3 linked regions of the Glaciimonas sp. CA11.2 genome follow. Each later gene encodes a partner of the first gene's protein in a complex. Links are inferred from orthologs where the notes say so. Each region holds a gene or a part of one and is shown in the gene's direction. Other genes may lie near its edges.

Region 1 (7,904 bases):
CAACTTACTGATGATCCTTATGATGATCGCAGTGATGCAGATATGGTGGATGCATTGTTCAACAGCCGAGATCACGCAACTGAAGCAATGCCCGATTGGGGAAATCCAGATCAGACACTGGAGCGCAAGGAATTTTTTGATATTTTGCAGTTGTGTATAGACAAGTTGCCAGCCAAAACAGGGCGTATTTTTATGATGCGCGAATGGTTGGAGTTGGACACCGACGCGATCTGCAAGGAACTGGATATTACTACTGCCAACGCGTGGGTGCTGTTGTACCGGGCACGTACGCGCTTGCGCGAATGTCTGCAAATTAATTGGTTTGGTATTCATCCCGCGTAGCGATCGGATAATAGTGTAGTGCCATAAAGTATGGTGTTGTAGTGTGACGTGTTATTTGTTGTTATTAGTACATGTATTTAATCGACAGATATTGCAATTAGATGTAATTTTCGCGGCGTTTCCACGACTACAATTTATGCGTTCTTGTCTTCATGTGTACTTGATGCGTTTTTTTACTGACCTTTATTCCAATAAATAAAATATGCCCCGTCAACGTCTATTTCCTACTTGCCGTGAAACGCAAAGCCTTTTGTCAGAAGCGCAGGATCGAACGCTTTCACCCATCCATCGCGTTCGCGTCAGGGTGCATTTGTGGACTTGTACTGCGTGTACCCGTTTCTCCCGCCATATTCATTTCTTGCGTGATGCAATGCAACGCTTGGGGAAAGATTAAGGACGCACAGCGTTTAAAAAGGTGTTTTGATGCTGCTGCAACACAAAATTTCTCCATAGTTAAGCCCATATGCAGAGAGTTATCTAGCCAGCGTGCGCATTCCATTACAATGCGAGATTGTAAAAATTACCTATTACCATGATTGTTCTCGGCGTTGAATCATCCTGTGATGAAACCGGTATTGCGTTATACGACACACAGCGCGGTTTGCTTTCTCACGCACTTTATTCACAAGTGGCGATGCACGAACAATACGGTGGCGTTGTACCAGAATTGGCGTCCCGGGATCATATCCGCCGCGCAATCCCGTTATTACAACAAGTATTGACTGAGGGAAACACGCATCTTGACGATATAGATGCCATCGCTTATACACAAGGGCCCGGATTAGCTGGTGCTTTGTTGGTCGGTGCGTCAGTTGCCTGCGGTCTCGGTCTGGCTTTAGATAAGCCAATGCTGGGCGTGCATCATCTGGAAGGGCATCTTTTGTCCCCGTTGCTGGCGAGTAATCCACCGAAATTTCCGTTTGTGGCGTTATTGGTGTCGGGTGGACATACGCAATTGATGCGTGTGGATGGCGTAGGGCAATACACTTTGCTTGGTGAAACGTTAGATGACGCTGCGGGCGAAGCTTTTGATAAATCGGCCAAATTGCTGGGTCTTGGTTATCCCGGTGGACCAGCAATATCGCGTCTGGCAGAGTTTGGAGACCCAACAGCGTATCAATTGCCGAGACCAATGTTGCATTCAAAAAATCTGAATTTCAGTTTTTCTGGCTTGAAAACAGCGGTACTGACCTTGGTGAAGAAGCAAACGATCAATATTTGCGAGCAGGATAAAGCTAACATCGCGCGCGCTTTTGTGGATGCTTTGGTGGAAGTTCTGGTGGTCAAATGCATTGCTGCCTTAAAACAGACAGGGCTTAACCGCTTGGTAATCGCCGGGGGCGTCGGCGCTAACCTGCAATTGCGCGACGCGTTAAATGCGGCTGCGGTGAAGCGGCGTTTCAAGGTGTTTTATCCTGAACTTGAGTTCTGTACCGATAATGGCGCAATGATTGCTTTTGCCGGTGCAATGCGTTTGCAAATCAGTCCGGATGCTGCGCAGCGCGATTATGCATTTAATGTGCGACCGCGCTGGCCGTTAGATCAGATAGGGATATGAACAGAAATGAAGAAAATTGGCGGCTAGGCGTATAATGCTGGACTAAATGCTGGACTGTAATGCAAAAGTGTGCTGATCGTACGACAGTTACACACCCCTATCGATTCAACTTGAAACTAGTCGGACGTTGCTGTTAGCGCCTTTGACATGATGTAAAAGTTGACACGAAATCACGAATTCTTTGAAAGCAATAGTGCCTTTAGGCGAATGAAAATTCGTTAATGCCACGTCTATATACATGAATGATATAGCGTGAAAGGCCGCCAATTACTATGCCTGACACTCAGTCTGAAAAGCAACAAGAAATTATCATAGCGTCCGATGCGGAAGCATTAGAGGCATCCATTAAATTTACAGATTTTGGGTTGTCTCCAGACATCTTGCGGGCGCTGAGCGATCAAGGATATGTCAACCCGACGCCTATTCAGGCCCAAGCCATTCCGATCGTTTTACAAGGTCGGGATGTGATGGGCGCGGCCCAAACCGGCACCGGTAAAACGGCAGGATTTGCGCTCCCGATTATTCAGTTGTTGCTGGCGCACGCCAACACCAGCGCCTCACCAGCACGGCATCCGGTCCGCGCCTTGATTTTGACGCCAACCCGTGAACTGGCGGATCAGGTTGCCGAAAATGTTAAAGCCTATTGCCGTCATACGGCATTGCGTGCAACGGTGGTGTTTGGTGGTATTGATATGGCCCCACAAACTGCGGCACTGCGTTCAGGTATCGAAATTGTGATTGCAACGCCGGGTCGTTTGCTGGATCACGTTCAACAAAAAACCATCAGCTTGTCGCAAACGCAAATTTTGGTGATGGACGAGGCTGACCGCATGCTTGATATGGGCTTTCTGCCCGACTTGCAACGGATTATTAATCTGCTCCCGAAAGAGCGTCAGAGTCTGATGTTCTCAGCTACGTTTTCTGCTGAAATCAAAAAACTCGCAGGTAGCTTCCTCAAAAATCCGGTCACCATTGAAGTCGCACGCAGTAATGCGACGGCTGACAATGTCACACAAACGATGTATCGGATTGATGATCAGGCAAAGCTGGACGCGGTGTCTTTTATTATCCGCGAACGCAATCTTAAGCAGGTCATCGTGTTTTCGAATACGAAAATCGGCGCATCACGTCTGGCCAAGCATCTGGAAAGCGAAGGCGTTAATGCTTCTGCGATCCATGGTGATAAAAGCCAGAACGAGCGGATGGCAGCGCTGGAAGCTTTCAAGCAAGGTGCGATTGAAGTGTTGGTCGCGACCGATGTTGCCGCTCGCGGTCTCGACATCGCTGAGCTACCATGCGTGATTAACTTCGATTTGCCTTATAACGCGGAAGATTACGTCCATCGTATCGGCCGTACCGGTCGTGCTGGCGCGTCGGGCGATGCCATTTCGCTGTGTACTGATAAAGATGAGCGGTTGTTGGTAGATATTGAAAAAATGATCAAGCACAAGTTTGTTCGTGCTGAGTTGGTGGGCTTTGTGGCGAAGGCACGCGTGGTTGAGCGTGAGCGCTCGCCGCGTCGTGATGACGGTGATTCGCGTGGCAATGCTCGCTCAGATTCACGTTCAGATTCACGTTCGGACGCTCGCTCGGACAGCAGAACCGACTCACGTTCAGGATCCTCGGATCGTAGCAGCCAGCATACGCGTAGCGCCTATACATCGTTGCCGCGCAAAGAGAAAATTGATCCGTGGTTCTTGAAACCGTACGAACCTACGCTTTCGTCAGTTGAGAGCGCGCAAAATAGTCAGTCAGGTCTTCCGGTCAAGCCTAAAGGAAAGCTTGCTGCGCTATTAGGCGGAATGCCTAAGCGCTAAGCCAGGTTATCCACAAGGTGAAATAAGTGTGCCAGTAAAATGCCCAGGCAAATTACTGGCTTTTATGTGCCACCGCCTAAAAAAATGCCATCGCAGTATGAGAGACATAGAACGTTTTGCTTCGAATCTGCTACCGTTTTAGTTGATGTTACGGCGCTCTACGCGCTGACTAGCCCAGGCTGCAATGGCAACGGCCCAGAATGTTTCAACTGAGGCAACGTGGCCAATTTCCAATCCTAGAAACCATGCGGCCTTGACCAGCGTTTGAAGTGGTTGGCTCAAATCCAGCGGTTGTGCGTCGTATTGTTTGGATAATTTTTCACCGTTGGCGTTGGTGATAACCGGCACATGCAAATAGCTTGGTGTTGTCAATCCCAGTTGCCGTTGCAAATAAATTTGTCGGGCGGTGGAATCAAGAAGATCCGCACCACGCACAACATGTGTCACACCCTGATCTGCATCGTCGACGACCACGGCAAGTTGGTAGGTCCAAAATCCATCTGCACGTTTCAGCACAAAATCGCCGACCTCTATTGCAAGATGCTGTTGCATTAACCCTTGCCATCTGTCCTCAAACCTGATCAGTTCAGCCGGGTGACCGGCATCGGGTACCAGCAATCGATAGGATCGGGTCGGCTTGCCAACTGGCAGTCCTTCCCTGCAAGTGCCAGGATAAACTGCGGCACCATCGGACGCGACACCAATTTGTGAGTCGACGATTTCACGGCGCGTACAGCCGCATGGATAGGCTAGTCGTCCTAGTTTGTCAAATGCCGCCTGGTACAAATTTGTGCGACAGCTTTGAAATACTACCGGCCCATCCCAAGCCATCTGTAGTGTCGATAACGCTTTTAAAATCGCATCGGCTGCGCCGGACGCAGTGCGTGCTTCATCAACGTTTTCCATCCGCACCAGCCATTGACCCTGATGCGCTTTGGCATCGAGATAACTCGCCATAGCGGCAACCAGCGAACCATCATGCAATAGCCCGGTCGGGGAGGGAGCGAAACGTCCAATGTATGGGCTTGCGTTGAGCATTGTTAAGTAATTAGAAAAAAATAAGGATCTGTATTTGGCATTGACTAAGGCCACTCAATAAAATTCTGCACGGTTCCAGGATCGCTCAATTGATTAATAAACCATTTAAGAGATTTTCCTAAGACCGGCGTTCGCCATGCGATTTGCGATTTGACGCCCGGTTTTGCCTCCAGTGTTTCTTTTTCAATCAAAGCGCCCGATAAAAAATAAGGAGCAGCCAGACGACGCGGCAAATGGCCGCATCCCAATCCGTTCAGTTGTGCTTGCAATTTTGTCGACATCGTCGGTACGGTTAAGATATCTTGGCCGATTAACAGTCCGGAGGTAATGCTGGGTAAAACGCGTCCCGTGTCGCCGACTGCAACCGCCCTGTACTGTTGGATCGTATTAGCGGTCAAGGGTTCCGGTGCACACGCCAAAGGATGGTGCGGCGCAACCGCGAAGGCCCAGTCGGTGAGGCCTAATTGGCGTGTCTGGAAATCTCCGCTCATACGCACGTAGTCGGGTCCGTCATGTGGCGCGGCAATGGCCAGATCGGCGCGATCATTGATCAGGGCTTCCCACACACCGGAAAGGGCCTCATGAAAAATGCGCAAGCGCGTTCCTGCATTTTCACGATCAAAAGCGGCGATCATTGGCATGAGTGTCTCGAACGGCACAATACTATCCAATACGATCCGCAGTTCAACCTCCCAGCCAGTCGCGGTACGTTTTACGCGCCGCTCCAGTTCTTGCGCTGCCTGGAGTAAGTGACGTCCTTCGGTCAATAGTTCGAGACCGGCAACTGTGAGTTTGGCGCGATGACCGGTTCGGTCAAACAATAAAACATCCAGATCTTCTTCTAACTTGCGGATACTATAAGTGAGCGCTGACGGCACCCGATTGAGTGCTATGGCGGCGGCGCCAAAGCTTCCTTTGCGGTCAATGGTATCGATGATCTGCAATGCTTCGAGCGTCAAATTCATGGTTCGCTTAGCGCCGTGATAGTAAAGTTTATCGATTTACCGCATTATGGAATAAATGAATGATATAGCTAAAATTTGAGGTGCCCATCAAAGGATGGTTAAATTAACTCTTATTTATTGCTGCCGTCGATCTCCACCCCGTTCTGCGTGATGTGTGATCTGTATACAGATTAGAAAAAAGCCCATCCGAATCAATGATGAGCTTTTATGTCTGTCAACGTGCGTAGTGGCTATGTCGTTTATGGAGTCGACGTGATTTTTGGCACTGTTGTGTCTTGTGCCGACATTTTTTTCATTCGATTGGTGGCGCAATGCGGGCAAGAGACGCCGATGATGTATTCCGGCGATAGTTGTTCGCGGGGGGTCACGACAGTGCGGCAGATGAAGCATTGCGAAGCCGCTGTTTCTTGAAGCTGAGGATTGAGCGCTGTTCGGTAGTCGAACACAAAGCAATCACCGTTATAGTGCGCGCCGCCGCATTCCTCGAAATACTTAAGAATGCCGCCATCTAGTTGATAGACGCTGTCAAAGCCAATCTCCTGCATATGAATAGCGGCTTTTTCGCAGCGGATACCACCGGTGCAAAAGGTAACAACAGTTTTGTCGATCAATGCTTCTTTGTGGGCAGAAATGACTTCCGGAAATTCACTAAACTTGTCAATGCGATAATCGACCGTGTTTTCGAAAGTGCCGACATCCACCTCGAAACCGTTACGCGTATCGACCATGACCACAGGACGACCATTGTCATCGTGGCCTTGGTCCAGCCAGCGCTTGAGTGTTTTCGGCGCAACAGAGGGCGCACGCCCTAACTCCGGTTTAATCAAAGGGTGTTTCATCGTAATGATTTCCGCCTTTAACTTCACCAGCATGCGTGTAAATGGCTGATTTTCTGAATAACTTTCTTTTACTTCGACATCAGCGAAGCGCGGGTCTGACCGTAGCCAGACTAAAAACTGATCAATTTGTTCGCGGAAGCCCGCCAAAAACATATTGATGCCCTCAGGACTCAGCAGAATGGTCCCTCTTAGCTGAAGTTGAGTACAGGTTGCCAGAAATTCCGCGCGCTTCTCTGCGGTATCATCGAAAGTGATAAATTTGTACGCTGCAATGTTGACGTAAGTAGGTGTGGACGACATAAGCTTGATTCTCTGAGGTTCTTTGAAGTTTCTGTAAGTCATTGATTTAACAGTATTATAAACGCGGCGCGACTTTTCAACGTGATTTGCTGTGCGAAAGCCGCTTCAGAGCGGGTGGCGGGGTAAAATACGGGCTATGACGACACCGCAATTTACCCATCTCCGCCTGCATTCCGAATATTCAATCGTCGATGGCTTAGTCCGCATCGATGACGTAATTAAAGCCGCTGCAGACGATCAGCAAGCCGCATTAGGAATCTCCGATCTCGCCAACCTGTTTGGCATGGTCAAGTTTTATAAGGCTGCGCGCAGCAAAGGCGTTAAGCCGATCATTGGCTGCGACGTCTGGATCACCAACAACGAGGCACGCGATAAACCATCACGTTTACTGTTGCTGGTGAAGAGTCGTGTCGGTTATTTACAGTTATGTGAATTGCTGTCCAAGGCATGGATAGAAAATCTACACCGCGGCCGCGCCGAAATTCGCTCCGAGTGGCTGGAAGACCTTCAGCACCAATCGGGTGGCAACGGCCTGATCGCACTTTCCGGAGCGCATTTTGGTGATGTCGGTATCGCCATTGATAACGGTAATCTGGCAGCGGCTAAACGTTGTGTCCAGCACTGGATGGGTATTTTTCCCGATAGTTTTTATATCGAAGTGCAGCGTGCTGATCAGCCGAATATGGAGGCGAACGTGCGCCACGCGGTTGCGCTGGCATCCGAACTGCAACTGCCGGTGGTAGCAACGCATCCGATTCAATTTCTTGATAAAGAAGAATTCATTGCGCACGAGGCACGCACTTGTATTTCTGAGGGCGAAATGCTGGCAAATGCGCGGCGCGTGCGACGTTTCAATGATCAGCAATGCTTTAAAACCCAGGCCGAAATGGCGGCGTTATTTGCTGACATGCCGGCCGCATTGCAAAACTCAGTAGAGATCGCCAAGCGTTGTAACTTGTCGCTGCAACTGGGCAAGCCGCAACTCCCGGATTTTCCGACGCCCGAAGGTATGTCGATTGGTGACTTCCTTGATGAGCAGTCAAAA
Region 2 (7,892 bases), 2.2 Mb from region 1 along the record:
CGTTGATACAGCGGTAATGTTTGTTTTAATTTAGCGGAAATCTGCACCGCACTGCGGTACTCGTGCGTGGCTTTGATGACCAGTGATTTCTCTTGATCCAGACTGCTTAGAAATGCTTGCCTGTGCGCCAAAAATTGACGCTGTACCTGCGCGTATAGCTGCGGATCGTCTCCTGCTTTGGATGCCATCGTTTGATCTGCCAGTTCGGCATTGATCCGACGAATCTGCATGCGCTGGATATCAATATCCTTGCTGACGCCGTTACGATCGGCGTTGGCCAGTGTGGTATCGAGTTGGGCTAATAGTTGACCGGCCTTGACGCTATGGCCTTCATTGACGAGTATTTTTTTGACGACGCCAGGTTCTGCCGGTTGCACGATCTTGACTAAGGTTTGCGGGACTAGCTTGCCTTCGGCGGTGGCAATAATGTCGAGTTTGCCGAACGCAGTCCAAATGATCAATATTAAAATAAGAATCGATACTGTCCATAGAACCAATCGCTTGATGTGGCTTGGCGCTTCGGCTTCGATCAAATGCAGAGGATCTTGCCAACGATTGGATGAAGGCAGCGCCATGATCGGGGCCATGTTTTGCGCGAGCTCCGACTGATCTGGTTTGCCCCACTTGTCTGATGATGTGGAATTATTTTTTGATGATGTCGAATTATTTTCTGATGCTGTATTGATGCTTGCATTCAGATTTGCATTGTCCGGTGGCGTGGATGGCATTAATTGCCTCCTTCTGTTGCTTGCAATATGGAATTACCAAGCACATTGCTTTCTGCGTCAGGGTTAACCAATTGCGCGCCGTTTGCGGTTAGGCTAAATACGGCGTCGACCTTCAGTCCCTGCGGTAAGCCATGTGTGATAAATAGCATCGTCACCTTGCCCTTGAGAGAGTTGATGGTCCGAGCAAATTGCTCTGCGGTAGGCGCATCGAGGGCGCTGGTGGCTTCGTCGAAGATGAGGATGGTTGGCTGCTTTAATAAGGCGCGGGCGATGGCAATACGTTGCTTTTGACCGCCGGAGAGGCCGGCGCCACGTTCGCCAATTTCGGTTTGATAGCCTTGCGGTAAGGCTTCGATGACGTGGTGAATTTCTGCCATTTTGCAGGCGGTGGTGATGGCCTCAAAATTAGCGTTGGGGCTGGCCATTTGTAGGTTCTCAAAGATAGTGCCGGAGAAGAGCGTGGTTTCCTGCGGCACGACGCCGAAGTAGCTACGCAGTTCGTTGGCCGCGAGATACCGGATATCGACGCCGTCAATCAGGATGCGACCAGCACTGGGTTGGTAGAAGCCTTGCAATAATTTTGCGAGCGTGCTTTTGCCGCAGCCTGATGGCCCCATAATGCCGATGGTTTGTCCTGGACGGATGGTCAGGGAGACGTTTTCATAGACGAGCGGAAGGTGATCGGCATAACGAAAAGCGATTTCGCCTATTTCGATTTCACCATGCCGTGCGGTGTCGCGTGCGGGGATGACTGAATAAGGTTCAATCGGCACGTTCATCAAATCGCCTAGCCGCGCTACCGATAGACTTGCTTGCTGAAATTGTTGCCACAGGCCGACCAGACGCAACATTGGTTGTGACAATTTGCCCGCAAACATCTGGAAGGCAACCAGCATCCCAATAGTGAATTCCTTTGAGTGCATGACGGTGTAGGCACCGATACCGAGGATCAACAGGCTAAGTAATTGCTCCAAAAAGTTGGCGGTGGTGTTGTAAGTATTGGCCAGTTGCTTGGTGGAGAAACCAGCTTGCAGATAACTGGCGAGATAACCGCTGTACTTGCTGTTGAGTTGCGGCTCTAGTTGTAATGATTTGACCGTTTCGAGGCCGGATACATATTCCGTCAGAAAGGCTTGATTGCGCGCCCCGAGTTGAAACTGTTGTTGCAGCCGTGTTTGAAACAACGGCGCTACAACAATACTTAGCCCGACGATTAACAATAAGACGGCCAACACAATCAGCGTCAAGGTAACGCTGTAGTGAAACATAATGGCGACAAAAATAAATAGAAATGGCAGATCCAGTATCAGCGTTACGGCTGCGCCAGAGATGAACTCGCGGATGGTTTCAATTCCGTGCAGACGCGCGGCAATGATGCCGGTCGGACGATGCTGAAAATACTGCGGCGGCAGTTTAAAAAGGCGTTCGAACACTGATGAACCCAATACCGCATCGACGCGGTTACCGGTATGTAATACCAGATATTGGCGCAACCACGATAAGACAGCCGAGAACAGCATAAAAATTGCCATGCCAATCGCAATCACGATCAGCGTGCTTTCTGTTCGGTGAACTACTACTTTATCGATGATGGTTTGCGTGAACAGCGGCGTTGCCAGTGCAATTAACTGGATCACCAGCGAGGCCAGCAATACTTCTTGCCACAATTTTTTGTGTTTGAGTAATTCAGGCACAAACCAGCTGAAGCCGAATGTGCGCGTTTGCCGCGCTTCGGTCTCGCTATCAATATCCGTACCGGGATCAGCTTGCACATTAATGCGGGTGAGAAAGCCGTGATACCGAAGTGAAAAATCTGCGGGCGACATCATGGTTGGTGATACCTCACCTTTTTCCAGTACCAAAAAACTGTCGGTATCGACTTCCAGGATGATGGCTGGTATCGCATCCGGCGCTTCTGGCGGTAGAACTGAAGTTGCGCTGTCTACGCTGTTTGGTGTGTTTGGCCTGCCTGCGATATCTGTCATCGCAATTGACACTTGGGTCATTGCCGATAGCAACGCAAGTTCGTTCGAATTGTTGCCCTCTGTTGGGGCGGCTTCGACTTGTAGAAAAGGGGATTTGGGTGTCAACCAAACGACGGTAGGTAGACATTCTTTGTCCACATCTGCGGTAACGCAGCGCGTTAGTTCCGCATCGAAGCCGTATAAAGCAATAGCCGCAACCATGGAATGAACGGTGTGTGGCGCGGCTAATTGTTGGATCGCTAATTCCATGGAAAAGGGCTTGCGATGAAGTACGCAGATTCCCTGTAAAGCCCAAAAAAATGCATTTGTATCGACCTTCTTATTACGCATAATGACGGCTTTTCTCTTTATGCCTATTTAAGGCATTATGTTGTTGGAAGTTGTGCTTTTATTACTTTTAGCAGTCGAGGCGTTGATAAACGCTTGCCGTCATTCAAATGGCATCAGACTCAACCTACGCTGGTGGCAAAATCAGCATTCCACGTGATCGCTCAGCGTGTTTCCGTGCGGGTTATTGAACCGGATCGGTAGAACTGAAGGTTTCAAGAATCGCATTAATGCTTTGGTTGTTAATTTAGACAGAGAGCCATTAATGAACGAAAAAAAAGACGCGAATAGCGGCCCATAACTGCTCAAAGCATTGCGTGATAGCGCGCAGTTACACTGCACGTAAGCCCGCACATCCGTCGCGCGGCTGTCCTTGTCCAGATTATTATTTTATTTTCATTAATCCTGTGCAATTCTACAAAGCGCGCTTGCGAATTGATATGAGACAATTCTTAAACTGAGATAAGAAATATCCAAAAATTCGGGCAGATTTTTATTGGCTATTTGAGCCAAGCCAAGAAGGTACAATTCGTACCATTGATATGGTTGGCATGCAGGTTTGATGGTGCTGGCTTTTGATATCGTTTGCTGCCTTTTTTTTGCTTTTTTTCTACCAATTTTTTGTCGTTGTACGCAATTTCATACTATTCATATTCATAATTTTTTGTGGCCAAGTGGGCTGACTCAAAATTTCATTTCACCGCACTTAACATCGAAATAACCATTTTTTCCATGTATATCATTAACCTGTTGCTCCCCGATTTCACCCTGATCCTGCTTGGCGTTATTTTGCGGCGGACGACCGATTGGGGCGATGCCTTCTGGACCGGTGCCGAGAAGTTGGTGTATTACCTGCTTTTTCCTGCTTTGCTGTTTTATTCCACCGCGCGTACCGTATTGCATTTCGATACCACCGGAAAAATGCTCATGGTGGGATTAACGGCGCTTGGTGTGGCGATCATCCTGACCTGGATCGGCAAGCCGTTTTTGAAAGCAACGCCGATGGATTATGAGTCGGGTATGCAAACCGGCTATCGCTTCAATTCCTATATGGCGTTGGCGCTGGCGTCACGTATGGCGGGGGAAGAAGGTACGGGATTGATGGCATTGTTGATCGGCTTTGGCGTGCCGCTGTGTAACCTGGCGGCGGTGCACTCGCTGGTGCATAAAAACGGCGGGTTGTTGAAGGAACTGGCAAGAAACCCTTTGTTGGTCGCCACGGCATGTGGCTTGTTATATAGCTTATCGGGTATGCCAATACCGGATGTCGCCGGTGCGGTCTTGTCGCGACTCGGCAATGCCGCGTTGGCAATTGGCTTATTGCTGGTCGGTGCAGGTTTGCGTCTTACTGGCGTGCGTCAGGCCAAGTTGATGACGGGATTTTTTCTTACAGTAAAATTACTGGCGCTACCGGCGGCAGCGTTGATACTTGGTCGCTGGGTGGGATTGGGGGCCTTGCAATTGCAAATAGTCGTGTTGTTCTGTGCATTGCCGACGGCATCAAGCGCTTATATTTTGGCAGCACGGCTTGGTGGCAACGGACCTTTGGTGGCGTTTTTGGTTTCTGCAGGAACGGTATTGTCGGCGCTGACTTTGCCGTTATGGCTGGGATTGCTGCACTATCGTTAATTACGCTGCATCTGCATCAGATTACAGTCCGTACTGCTGCAATGCCCATTCAACATGCTCGCGAATCAAGGCAGATGGATCGTCGGCACGGGTTTGTAAGGCAGCGATGATTTCTGATGCATTATGCGTTGTTATGGCCGTTGCGGCTGTATTACCCAATCCGATCGCAATATTACGCAACCATCGCTCGTGCCCTATCCTGCGAATCGGGCTGCCTTGTAAGCGCTCATTAAATTGGGCTTCGGTCCAGCTAAACAGCTCTACTAACGTGGCGTTATCGAGACCGTTACGTACATCAAAATCATTCAACGTGGACGGTTGAGCAAACTTATTCCACGGACAAAATAACTGACAATCATCACAGCCGTACACGCGGTTGCCGATCAAGGCTCGAAATTCCAGCGGAATGCTGCCTTTTAATTCTATTGTCAAATAGGAAATACAACGGCGTGCATCCAAAGTATAGGGCGCGATAATGGCCTTGGTCGGACACACGTCGATACAGGCGCTACATTGACCACAATGGGACGTGATCGGTGCATCCGTTGGGAGTGGCATATCCGTCAGCATCTCGCCTAGAAAAAATAACGAACCGGCTTCACGGTTCAACAGTAAGGTATGCTTTCCGCGCCAACCTAAACCCGCCTTTTGCGCTAGCGCGACCTCCATCACCGGTGCGGAGTCGGTAAATACACGATAACCAAAGGGACCAATTTCGGCGGTAATGCGATCTGCCAATTGCTGCAAGCGCGAACGTAACACCTTGTGATAGTCACGACCACGTGCATATAGCGATACCGTAGCCGACGTGGATGCACCGGGCTGAAGCCGATTTTTCTCACGCTGACGCCATGCGGCATCGCTATCTTGCGGCAAATAATCCATGCGCACGCTAATCGATCGAATGGTGCCCGGCACCAATTCTGCGGGTCGCGCACGCTTTAAACCGTGTGCTGCCATATAATCCATGTCACCGTGATATCCGAGCGCAAGCCAAGTCTCGAAGCCAGCTTCTTGTTGCGACAGATCGACATCCGTAATCCGCACGTCAGCAAAACCCAATTCGCGCCCCCACGCCTTGATGGTGGCGGCAAGCGCAACCATTGCGGTGGGGTTATGATCGCGTTTGATATCGTTATTGATATCGGTGCTGTTGTCGACGCTGTGATCGATGCCGTGATCGTTAAGATCAGCGCGATTCAAGGCGGTTTCAGTAAAATGCGGTAGAGACATCAGGACATCAACTCATCAATGACAGAGGACTATTTTACGAGATGCAAGACTTTACCTTTCATCTACATGACGAAGCAGGTACGTTTGCCCTTGGTGCTGCATTATCACGGGCGCTGGCACCGGGTCTGACGATTTATTTGCATGGGGACCTTGGGGCTGGCAAAACAGCACTGACCCGCGCCTTATTGCATGCTGCCGGTTATACCGGCCACGTCAAAAGCCCAACTTATACTTTGGTGGAACCTTATACCGTCAATATAAATCAACAAACGGTCGAAGTGATGCATTTTGACCTGTATCGCATGGGAAGTCCGGAAGAATTTCTAGAAGCCGGTTTCCGCGAGCATTTCAATGATTCCAATATTTGCATCGTTGAATGGCCCGAAAAAGCAGAAAATATTCTACCAACACCAGACATAAACGTCATTCTCAGCGTCTCAGGAGACGGGCGTGATGTAAAATTGTGCGGCGTAACCGATAAAGGTAATCAATGTCTCGCTCGACTGAAATTTGCACCAAACCTCTGAAGTCCAAAAGCCGCCGTACCATTCTCAAAGCAGGTGGAACGCTGCTTATTTCGGTTGTCGCGCCACTGACCTCGCAATCTGCACGGGCCGCACAAATTCTTGCGGTACGGGTCTGGCCTGCTGACGACTATACCCGCGTTACGCTGGAAAATGATGTCGAACTAAAAGCTACCCATTTTCTGGTGCAAAATCCTGCCCGAATGGTGGTCGATATCGAAGGGATTGAACTGAATCCGGCACTGAAAGAACTGGTCGCCAAAATTCAATCGAACGATCCTTATATTAAGCAGGTTCGGGTTGGTCAGAATCGACCAAATGTGGTCCGTCTGGTGTTTGACCTGAAAGATCAGGTCGTACCGCAGGTCTTTACGCTGGACCCAATCGGGAATTACAAATACCGTTTGGTGTTCGATTTGTATCCACTAGTGCCGCCCGATCCAATTGCCATGATGATCCAAAAAGGCGAATGGCCGACAGCGGAGCCGGGAGAGATCGTCCCGCCAGTAGCAGTCACCAAGCCAGTACCGGTGGTGCCACCGCCAGAACCGCCGGTGGCAAGGGTTGATCCCAAAGCGCAGAGAAAACTTGAGAAGTCGCCCACCATGACGCGGATGATCACCATTGCACTTGACCCCGGTCATGGCGGTGAAGATCCTGGCGCAACCGGTAGTCGCGGCAATCATGAAAAAGATATCGTGCTCGCCATCGCCAAGCGCCTTAAAGCCAAGATTGAACAGCAGCCTAATATGCGCGTAATGCTAACGCGTGACGCTGATTTCTTTGTGCCACTAGGTATGCGGGTGCAGAAGGCACGTAAAGTTCAGGCTGACTTATTTGTCTCGATCCATGCCGATGCTTTCGTGACACCCACTGCGCGTGGCTCGTCCGTTTTTGCATTGTCTGAAAAAGGTGCCACTTCGACCGCCGCCCGCTGGATGGCCAACCGAGAAAACGCCTCAGATTTGATTGGCGGGGTGAATATCAAAAGTCATGACAAGCAACTTGCGGGCGTTTTGCTCGATTTGTCTACCACTGCGCAAATCAATGACAGTATGAAACTTGCCAGCGCGGTCCTTGGTGAAATCGGCGGTATTAATAGGCTTCACAAAGGGTCGGTCGAACAAGCCGGTTTCGCAGTGCTTAAAGCGCCTGATATCCCAAGTATTCTGATTGAAACCGCCTTCATCTCAAACCCGGAAGAAGAAGCCAAACTGACCGACAACGCCTATCAGGACAAAATGGCCGACGCCATACTGACCGGCATTAAGAAGTATTTCTCGCACAATCCGCCACTGTCCAAGAACCAGATGACATAACTAGTATCTGCTCACCGCTTTTGGTGGCAATGTGCAGACATAAAAAAAGGGTATGGCGCAAACAAATGCGTCATACCTTTTTTTACATCTGATCCATCGCTCTGATGGCAGCAGATTACATCAGCATTAAAGCACCATAAATCTTAG
Region 3 (8,013 bases), 1.1 Mb from region 1 along the record:
GCGCGATACCGCTTGCAAGATCAACGGAAAGGCGATTTTTGGGATTGACGCTCGACCACCTGATTTGCTATTTGCAGCAGTCAAGATGGCGCCCGTGATCGGAGCGCGACTGCGACAATTTGACGCGTCGGAAACGTTGCGCACACCAGGCGTGATTAAAACGGTCGATTTTTCATCAGTAATTCTTCCTCACTTTGGGGCCGCAGCCGGTGTTGCCGTTATCGCAAAAACTTTTTGGCAAGCAAAACAGGGTGCGGAAAAATTGCGGCTTACCTGGGACGACGCTGAGAATCGGGTACTGTCCACTGCCGCCATTTTTCGGGAATTAAGAGAAAAATTAGCCACAGAATCAGGACATATCTATCACCGTACCGGTGGCCTGATTTCTGACACAAATAGAGAAGCGGCGTTGCATACGGTGGAGGCGATGTACTCTGCACCCTTCCTTGCGCACGCAACAATGGAGCCAGTCAACTGCACGGCGCAGGTCAAAGATGGCACAGTCAATTTGTGGGTGTCGACTCAAGTGCCGAGCATGGCGGTCGCTAGTGCCGCTAAGCTCGCAGGTGTCAAGATCGAGGATGTGACCATCACCGAACTGTATTTGGGAGGTGGTTTTGGGCGGCGTCTGGAAATTGACATGATTGTGCAGGCGGTCGCGATTGCGAAGCAGGCCGATGGTAAACCTGTGCAAATGATCTGGACGCGCGAAGATGACATGACGCATGATGTTTATCGGCCTGCCGCAGTCGCCCATTTTTCGGCGGCGCTCGATACTACAGGCCAGATACTTTGGTATAAAAATAAATCTGCCAGCGGCTCTGTCACGCAGCAGTTTGTACGTCGCAATTTGGGATTTCCTTTGATCGGGCCGGATAGGGCGGCGGCAGAAGGAGAGTTCGATATGCAATATGAAATTCCGCATCAGGAGATCGCGCATGTCATTGTTCCCAGCGCCGTCCCGTTAGGAAATTGGCGTTCGGTCGGGCACTCACATAACGCTTTTTTTAAAGAGAGTTTTATTGATGAGTTGGCGTATGCAGCGGCTGTTCATCCCGCACAGTTTCGACTAAATCTATTAAAAACTCATCCGCGTCATCGTGCTGTTCTGGAAGTGGCTTTGGTACGGGCGGGTCAACCGGTCGCTGGTCGTGCTCACGGTATCGCGTTACATCAGTCATTTGGGAGTATCGTGGCGCAGGTGGCTGAAATTTCGATTGAGAATGATCAGATACCAAATATTAAAGTGCATAAAGTAGTGTGCGTAATCGATTGTGGTCTCGCGGTGAATACCAATATTATCGTCCAGCAGATGGAGTCGGCTGTCGTCTTTGGTTTGAGTGCGGCGCTACTCGGCGAGGTGACAATAAAGAATGGCGAAGTGGTACAGCAAAATTTCAATGATTACGCGGTCTTGCGAATACATCAGGTGCCAGTGATTGAAACGGTGATTATGCCTAGCCTTGAAGCGCCGCAAGGTGTTGGTGAGCCGGGAGTGCCACCCATCGCGCCTGCCGTAGCGAATGCAGTATTTGCGTTAACCGGTAAGCGTCTGCGTGATTTGCCGTTGCGGCTAAGCGTTTAATGAATGATTTGGTTTTTTGCTTAAAAGTCAGCTCATGGAGCCCCATTTGGTATTGGTAACATTTTTGACGTACCTGATGATAAAAAAATGCACGCACAGGTAGATAGTTAGATTGAGTAAACACCAGATTTAGATGACTTAAAATGTAGTAAATCTCATAAAGGATGCATAAAAATATGGATCGCCTACAGTCAATGCGGGTATTTTCAAAAGTGGTGGAGCAGGGTAGTTTTGTTGGCGCGGCCAAAGTTATGGAGCTGTCCAATGCGGTCGTTACCCGTCACGTTGCTGATTTGGAAAACCATCTCGGCACGCGTTTATTGAATCGATCAACACGTCGAATGTCATTGACCGAAACCGGGCAAGCTTATTTGGAGCGCGTACGCAGCATACTTGCCGAGATAGACGAAGCTGATGCGGTTGCTTCAGCAGTATCCAAAAGGCCTGCAGGAACCTTAAATATCTATTCTCAAATTAGCTTTGGGCAATTGCAATTAACCCGCTTATTACCCAAATATTCTATGCAATACCCAGATGTCGCGCTTGACGTCACAATGTCGGATCGTACGGTCGATTTGGTCGAAGAAGGTTTCGATGTTGGTATTTTTACGGTATTTCAGAAGTTCGACGTCAGCATGGTAGCCCGCCAATTGGGGATTGCCGAAGTATTGTTATGTGCTTCGCCCGATTATCTGCGCAAACACGGTAGTCCTCAACTACCCGAAGATCTTCAGCACCATGCGTGCCTCAATTTCTCTTTAGAGCATCTCCGCCATCATTGGAGTTTCCACTCGCCAGATGGGGTCTCGACTGTACCGATTACGAGCAAGGTGATGTCGAATAATGCTGACTTGTTGCGTCATTGCGCTCTTGCCGGAATGGGAATTGCGATGCGCAGTTCGTATTCGCTCGGCGATGATCTGCGAACAGGGAGTCTGGTACGGGTCCTGGCGGATCATCCCATCAGCAAGGTTTCGGTGCAATTGGTGTATCCGAGTAGACGGTTATTGTCAGCAAAAGTCCGCAGTTTTGTTGACTTTATGATGGCTGAATTTCCGTATCCAGATCGCGATCCCTGGTTGGCGGGGTAATATTGTTTTAGGACGCGCTCAAAATTAGCGGCAGGATTTATTAGGCTTAATGGTTCGATGCTAAACGGGACTCAAAAATTTCCTGTTTCGAGGGCCATAACCGCATATTTTGATATTTACACCATCTGAAACCTAAGTTAAGGCGCTGACGCGATAGTCCGCAACGAGCTTAGGAGAGGTTTTTTTTTGCAACAGCGTTTTGAAGCCGTAATACCAAATTGCCATTGCTTTGCCAATGACGTCGTTCGGCGGTGCTGTGAGCTTCAGCGGCCAGATCGGCTGGTGATTTTTTATGTTGCGCCAAGAATATACGTTCAGCTAACCGCAGGTCGAGTTCGACGGGACCAAGAAATGTGACGACTTGACCACGCTGAATCAGCAATGTCGGAAAATCATCCACGTCAAGATCATCCATAAGATCGGCTTGATCCTCAATATCAATCCAAACAAATCGCGTATCAGGGTGGCGGTGCGCCAATGCCGTAAAGTTTATTTGATATTCACGACAACTCCCACACCATGCAGCGCAAAGGCAAGCGACCACCCAGCCGTCATCAGCCAGAATCTGAGCAAGTTGGGGGCGATTTTCGTTATCAATAATCAGGACAGGCATTACTCTATTTTACCGTGACTAGACTTTTCTTGGGGTGTTCAAAACGGCTTCTGAGGCGTAAGAGTGGTGTACAGGCAAAATTTATTCAATGTCGCGATGAGAACCATCGATTGAAACTGCGCTGGATCGGTCTGGCGCGGTAAAATAGTGGCTATGCCGATTATTCTAGCCATCGAAACTTCAACCGAACTTGCCTCCGCTGCGCTACTGCGCGATGGTCAGGTATTTAGCCGTGAATCCGCCGGCGTTCAAACCCATTCCCACACCATTTTACCCATGGTACAAAGCCTGCTGGCTGAAGCCGGTATCAGCCTGGCGCAATGTGATGCGCTGGCATTCGGTATCGGCCCCGGTTCGTTTACCGGGGTTCGGACTGCTTGCGGTATTGTTCAGGGGCTGGCGTTTGGCGCTGCCCTGCCGGTATTGCCGATAGTCACTTTGGCCGCCATGGCGCAAGCTTGTCAGGAGGCAGTTGGTGCCAATGAAGTGCTGAGTATTCTGGATGCCCGCATGGGCGAGGTTTACTGGGCACAGTATCGCTATACCAATGATGCATGGGAGATTGTTGTTGAGCCAACGCTTTCCGCACCCGCACACGTATTACCGTTAGATACGTTGGTGCTAAATACGCCATCGGCACTACTGGCGTGTGGCAATGGATTGTCGGCTTACGCCGAACTGTTTGCTGCGGCCCCATTTGCCGCAAATGCACAGCCTGGACTCATGCCACATGCGCGGCAAATCGCACGGCTTGGTTTAAAGGCATTTGAACAAGGTCTAGGTCTGCCAGCGGTTGAGGCACAGCCGCTTTATCTTCGCAATAAAGTGGCTTTTACTACAGCAGAACGCGCTGCCAAGGTGGCAGTATGAGTGCGAGCCTGGGACCAATAAGTAACGATAAAAGTAACGATAAAAGTAACGATACTTTACTATCGCCATTTTCTTTCATGCCCATGTCAATTGATGACTTGGAGGAAGTGGTCGAAATCGAAAATCGGGTGTATTCGCATCCATGGACGCATGGTAATTTTGTTGATTCCATCGCGCATGGTTATCAATGCTGGACACTACGCGATGCCAATCAAGAATTGCTTGGCTATTTTTTTATGATGTACGTTGTGGATGAAGCACATTTATTAAACATCAGTGTCCACGCCAATTATCAGGGGCGTGGTATTGGTATGCAGTTACTTGATAAGGTCGCGCTGCTGGCACGAGAACACGCTATGGCGTCAGTGCTTCTGGAAGTGCGACCATCCAATCCCCGCGCTATCGTCATTTATCAGCGCTTTGGTTTCATCGAGATTGGCCGGCGGCCATCGTATTATCCCGCTGCTGGTAATCAACGTGAAGACGCCATCGTCATGAGGTTGCCGTTATGAATACCTCGACGCGGCGTGCTATTTTTCTTGACGAGTGCGGTGTCGGTCCTTTGTGGGTGCGACGTCACGCTGAGATTGTGCAACTGGTAACCCAGCCAGAGGTCTTGATAGCCGAGATTGCGAATGCTCCTGTTGGTACAATAGTTGCTCTGGCGCCTGCGATCCTAAAGGCGGAATTTGTTGATAATGTTGCTATAATATTAACTCCAGCGCTTGCGCTGCCAGCAGCGCAAGCGCCTGGTGCCCAAGCTGAAGCAGACGATTTAATGTCAGCCTGGGAAGAGACATCGTTGCCGATATCTACAGCGCCGACTACATTCGATCCATTGCAGCAAATTCCGCAGAATATTGCGACCGACTCCGACACGGTTCTAGCCGATATCGCTGGAATGGATTGGCGGCAACTTAAGGCTGCAGTGAGTGAATGCACCCGCTGCGGTTTGTGCCACGGTCGTGCGCATACGGTATTTGGTGTCGGTGACGAACGCGCCAAATGGCTATTCATTGGAGAGGGACCGGGTCAGTCCGAAGATCAAGTTGGCGAGCCATTTGTCGGCCCGGCTGGCAAATTGCTCGACAATATGCTTTTAGCGATAGGTGTCAAGCGCGGCGAGAATGCCTACATCGCTAATATCGTCAAATGTCGCCCTACCAATGATGAAGGTCATGACCGATCACCGTCAGCCGAAGAAATCGCCGCATGTCTGCCGCATCTCCAGCGGCAGATTGCGCTTATCGAGCCCACTGTTTTGGTCGCTTTAGGTAAAACAGCGGCGCTGGCACTGTTGGCATTAGATCCGTCAACGCTGGTCGCCTCATTGCGTGGGACGATACATCGTTATGCTGGATTGCCGTTGGTGGTGACTTATCATCCCGCCTATTTATTGCGTAAGCCAGCAGATAAAGCAAAAGTGTGGAGCGATTTGTGCCTCGCGACGACCTGTCATGCACCCGTTCTCGAATAGCCATAGCGCGTCTACAACCTTTCCGCAGGCCTCCTCGGATTATCGGGATGCCTTTCAGGGCCAGTTTCATCAGCGCTGGAACCACCTCAATGATCACCACGTCAGAGCGCTCGCCTGGTTGCTTGATTCTCCCGATTTACTGAATACTCAGGCACCGCAATGGCAGGGCAAGATTGCCCACATTGGAGGCGCGGATGATGGCAATCTTAAAGTAAATCAACGCTGGGCGACATGGCTTGAGGCGCTGGATAGCAAGCCCGAAAAGCTTCAGGTTTTACATGCTTTTATGGATACTCTTTCATCCACGCGGCTGGGACTGTATGCAGAAAAGTTAATGGCATTTTATTTTCAGCAACAAGAAATATTGGTCGCCCATGGGTTGCAGGTCAGAACCGAAAAAGGATCTACCGTCGGTGAATTTGACTTTCTTTTACGGCAGCCATCCGGCTTAGTCCATTGGGAATTTGCTACCAAATTTTATCTGCTGGAAACGGTAGACGGTAATTTAGTGGCCGATGATTTTATTGGCCCTAATCTCACAGATTCGTTAGGCCAAAAAATCCAGAAAATTCTTAGTCGCCAATTGATGTTGTCGCAGAATCCAGTGGCTAAAGCGTATTTAACCGAACCAGTAGTTTCTGCTCTGGCCCTAATCAACGGTTGGCTGTTTTATCAACATGATGGATTCATTGTTCCCACTGGGCTAGGTGTTTCGGCTGGACATTGCCGTGGTTATTGGTGCGCGTGGTCGCAGCTTGTGATTGATGACAACTTTCGTTATCTGATTCTGCCGAAACAACGCTGGTTGGCACCTGCAAAGGCGTCTCTTACAGATACGTTAACTGCTGCTGAGCTAAGTAATGCCCTGTTGTTGCATTTTAATCAGGACAGCGGACCGGTATTACTGGCAACTTTACGGGTCTGCGATAACGAGGGATTAGAGAGCAGAAGGGGATTTATCGTGCCAGACGATTGGGCGACGCGAGCTGCAACGACGCGAAGACTGGCGACGGTGAAGGTTGCACTTAAGTCCTGACTCCGTTGGCATCAAGCTGTTATGAACGATTTGTAAAACCGGAGTAGATGGGTAAACGTCCCACTTCTACAATTCAATCCCTTCACGTACAACTCAATCTATTCAAAGAATCATATTCAGAGAATCAATCAGCGCCTCAATGTTTGTGCTCACCGATCAAAGCCAGCGAATCATGCTCTCGTTGATTGGCAGAATGTTTGCGCATCACCAAAAACATGGTGCCGGATACAAAGACACCAAACATGATGATGACCAGATTGACGTTCAAATCTAGTTTTACCATTACTGCATACAGTACCAACATGGTTAATACTGACAAGTTCTCATTGTAATTTTGTACTGCGATCGAGTGGCCGGCGCTCATCAGGACGTGACCACGATGCTGGAGCAAGGCGTTCATTGGCACTACAAAGTAGCCAGAAAGCGCACCAATCAGCACTAATAACGGATAGGCCACCCAAATTGAGTGAACAAGTGTCATTGACATGACAACCAAGCCCATGACGATGCCCATCGGCATCACGGACAGCGACTTCTTTAGTGGGACAAAGCGGGCGGCCGCCACGGCCCCGATAGCAACGCCTACTGCAACGACGCCTTGTAAAATTGCCGCTTTATCAAGGGGCATATGAAGTGACTTCTCCGCCCATTTCAGCACGATGAATTGCAGCGTGGCACCCGCGCCCCAAAACAACGTGGTGACAGCGAGAGAAATTTGTCCCAGTTTATCTTTCCAGAGCGTGGCATTGCAGCGGGCAAAGTCAGCGACCAGTTTGATTGGATTGCGCTCCTGATGCGGATAACGCACGCCTGTATCCGGAATTTTCAGATTAAAGATGGTGGCTACAATGTAAAGGCCAGCGATCACGCTAAGTGCCGCCTGAGTTGGCGTATTCGGACTCCAGTTAAGGATCGGCACATGCAGCGTCAAAAGTACCGCCGAGACATGCGGATTGACCAGCGCGCCACCCATTACTGTGCCAAGAATGATGGATGAGACCGTTAAACCTTCAATCCAGCCATTTGCGGCTACCAGTTTTTCTGCCGGTAACAATTCGGTCAGAATACCGTATTTAGCAGGGGAATATGCTGCGGCACCGAAGCCCACCATTGCATAGGAAAGTAATGGATGGATGCTGAAAAACATCATCACGCAACCGAAAATTTTGATTAAATTGGTCACGAACATCACGCGCCCTTTGGGCAGTGAATCGGCGAACGCGCCGACAAAAGGCGCTAAAACGACGTAAGACAAGACAAAAAACAATTTGAGTAACGGCGTCATCCAGGTCGGTGACGACATTTCAATCAATAATGCTATCGCCGCTATAAGCAGGGCGT

What was found.
Region 2: the proteins of tsaD (region 1) and tsaE are in contact, whole or in part, in a crystal structure (PDB 6N9A), measured with the Thermotoga maritima proteins. The link is inferred for Glaciimonas sp. CA11.2 from one-to-one orthologs. Residues at the interface, in WP_004082750.1 of Thermotoga maritima: Cys10, Asp11, Arg49, His50, Leu82, Gly84, Gly135, Gly136, Glu154, Thr155, Leu156, Asp157, Asp158, Ser159, Glu162, Asp165, Lys166, Arg169, Leu170, Tyr175, Lys213, Thr214, Leu217, Tyr218, Gln221, Arg222, Asn324; in WP_004082108.1 of Thermotoga maritima: Leu37, Gly38, Lys46, Lys57, Val59, Lys60, Ser61, Thr63, Phe64, Thr65, Leu66, Met67, Val69, Pro71, Tyr82, Arg83, Leu84, Asp86, Asp88, Phe89, Asp93, Ile128, Asp130, Glu131, Arg134.
Region 3: the proteins of tsaD (region 1) and tsaB are in contact, whole or in part, in a solved structure (PDB 4WQ4), measured with the Escherichia coli proteins. The link is inferred for Glaciimonas sp. CA11.2 from one-to-one orthologs.

What each region holds. Positions count from the first base shown.
Region 1 is NZ_JAVIWL010000001.1:2,720,792-2,728,695, forward strand. What follows is about bases 1-2,887. They hold tsaD (tRNA (adenosine(37)-N6)-threonylcarbamoyltransferase complex transferase subunit TsaD), read left to right. Parts: upstream 1-874; coding sequence 875-1,900; downstream 1,901-2,887. Other genes in these bases: RGU75_RS11800 (sigma-70 family RNA polymerase sigma factor), read left to right, coding at 1-342; RGU75_RS11805 (zf-HC2 domain-containing protein), read left to right, coding at 545-736; RGU75_RS11815 (DEAD/DEAH box helicase), read left to right, coding at 2,173-2,887. Also shown: more of RGU75_RS11815, read left to right, coding at 2,888-3,717; tRNA glutamyl-Q(34) synthetase GluQRS, read right to left, coding at 3,856-4,755; RGU75_RS11825 (LysR family transcriptional regulator), read right to left, coding at 4,800-5,720; RGU75_RS11830 (sulfurtransferase), read right to left, coding at 5,960-6,859; dnaE (DNA polymerase III subunit alpha), read left to right, coding at 6,996-7,904.
Region 2 is NZ_JAVIWL010000001.1:492,830-500,721, forward strand. The notes cover bases 4,812-7,686. They hold tsaE (tRNA (adenosine(37)-N6)-threonylcarbamoyltransferase complex ATPase subunit type 1 TsaE), read left to right. Parts: upstream 4,812-5,943; coding sequence 5,944-6,429; downstream 6,430-7,686. Other genes in these bases: queG (tRNA epoxyqueuosine(34) reductase QueG), read right to left, coding at 4,812-5,773; RGU75_RS02095 (N-acetylmuramoyl-L-alanine amidase), read left to right, coding at 6,393-7,686. In the rest of the region: RGU75_RS02070 (HlyD family type I secretion periplasmic adaptor subunit), read right to left, coding at 1-728; RGU75_RS02075 (peptidase domain-containing ABC transporter), read right to left, coding at 728-3,043; RGU75_RS02080 (AEC family transporter), read left to right, coding at 3,773-4,669; more of queG, read right to left, coding at 4,691-4,811; more of RGU75_RS02095, read left to right, coding at 7,687-7,745. UniProt on the Escherichia coli protein: Required for the formation of a threonylcarbamoyl group on adenosine at position 37 (t(6)A37) in tRNAs that read codons beginning with adenine.
Region 3 is NZ_JAVIWL010000001.1:3,843,682-3,851,694, forward strand. What follows is about bases 2,305-5,300. They hold tsaB (tRNA (adenosine(37)-N6)-threonylcarbamoyltransferase complex dimerization subunit type 1 TsaB), read left to right. Parts: upstream 2,305-3,442; coding sequence 3,443-4,159; downstream 4,160-5,300. Other genes in these bases: RGU75_RS16680 (LysR family transcriptional regulator), read left to right, coding at 2,305-2,676; RGU75_RS16685 (thioredoxin domain-containing protein), read right to left, coding at 2,846-3,289; rimI (ribosomal protein S18-alanine N-acetyltransferase), read left to right, coding at 4,243-4,671; RGU75_RS16700 (uracil-DNA glycosylase), read left to right, coding at 4,668-5,300. In the rest of the region: RGU75_RS16675 (xanthine dehydrogenase family protein molybdopterin-binding subunit), read left to right, coding at 1-1,585; more of RGU75_RS16680, read left to right, coding at 1,762-2,304; more of RGU75_RS16700, read left to right, coding at 5,301-5,636; RGU75_RS16705 (DUF1853 family protein), read left to right, coding at 5,617-6,672; lysophospholipid transporter LplT, read right to left, coding at 6,809-8,013. UniProt on the Escherichia coli protein: Required for the formation of a threonylcarbamoyl group on adenosine at position 37 (t(6)A37) in tRNAs that read codons beginning with adenine.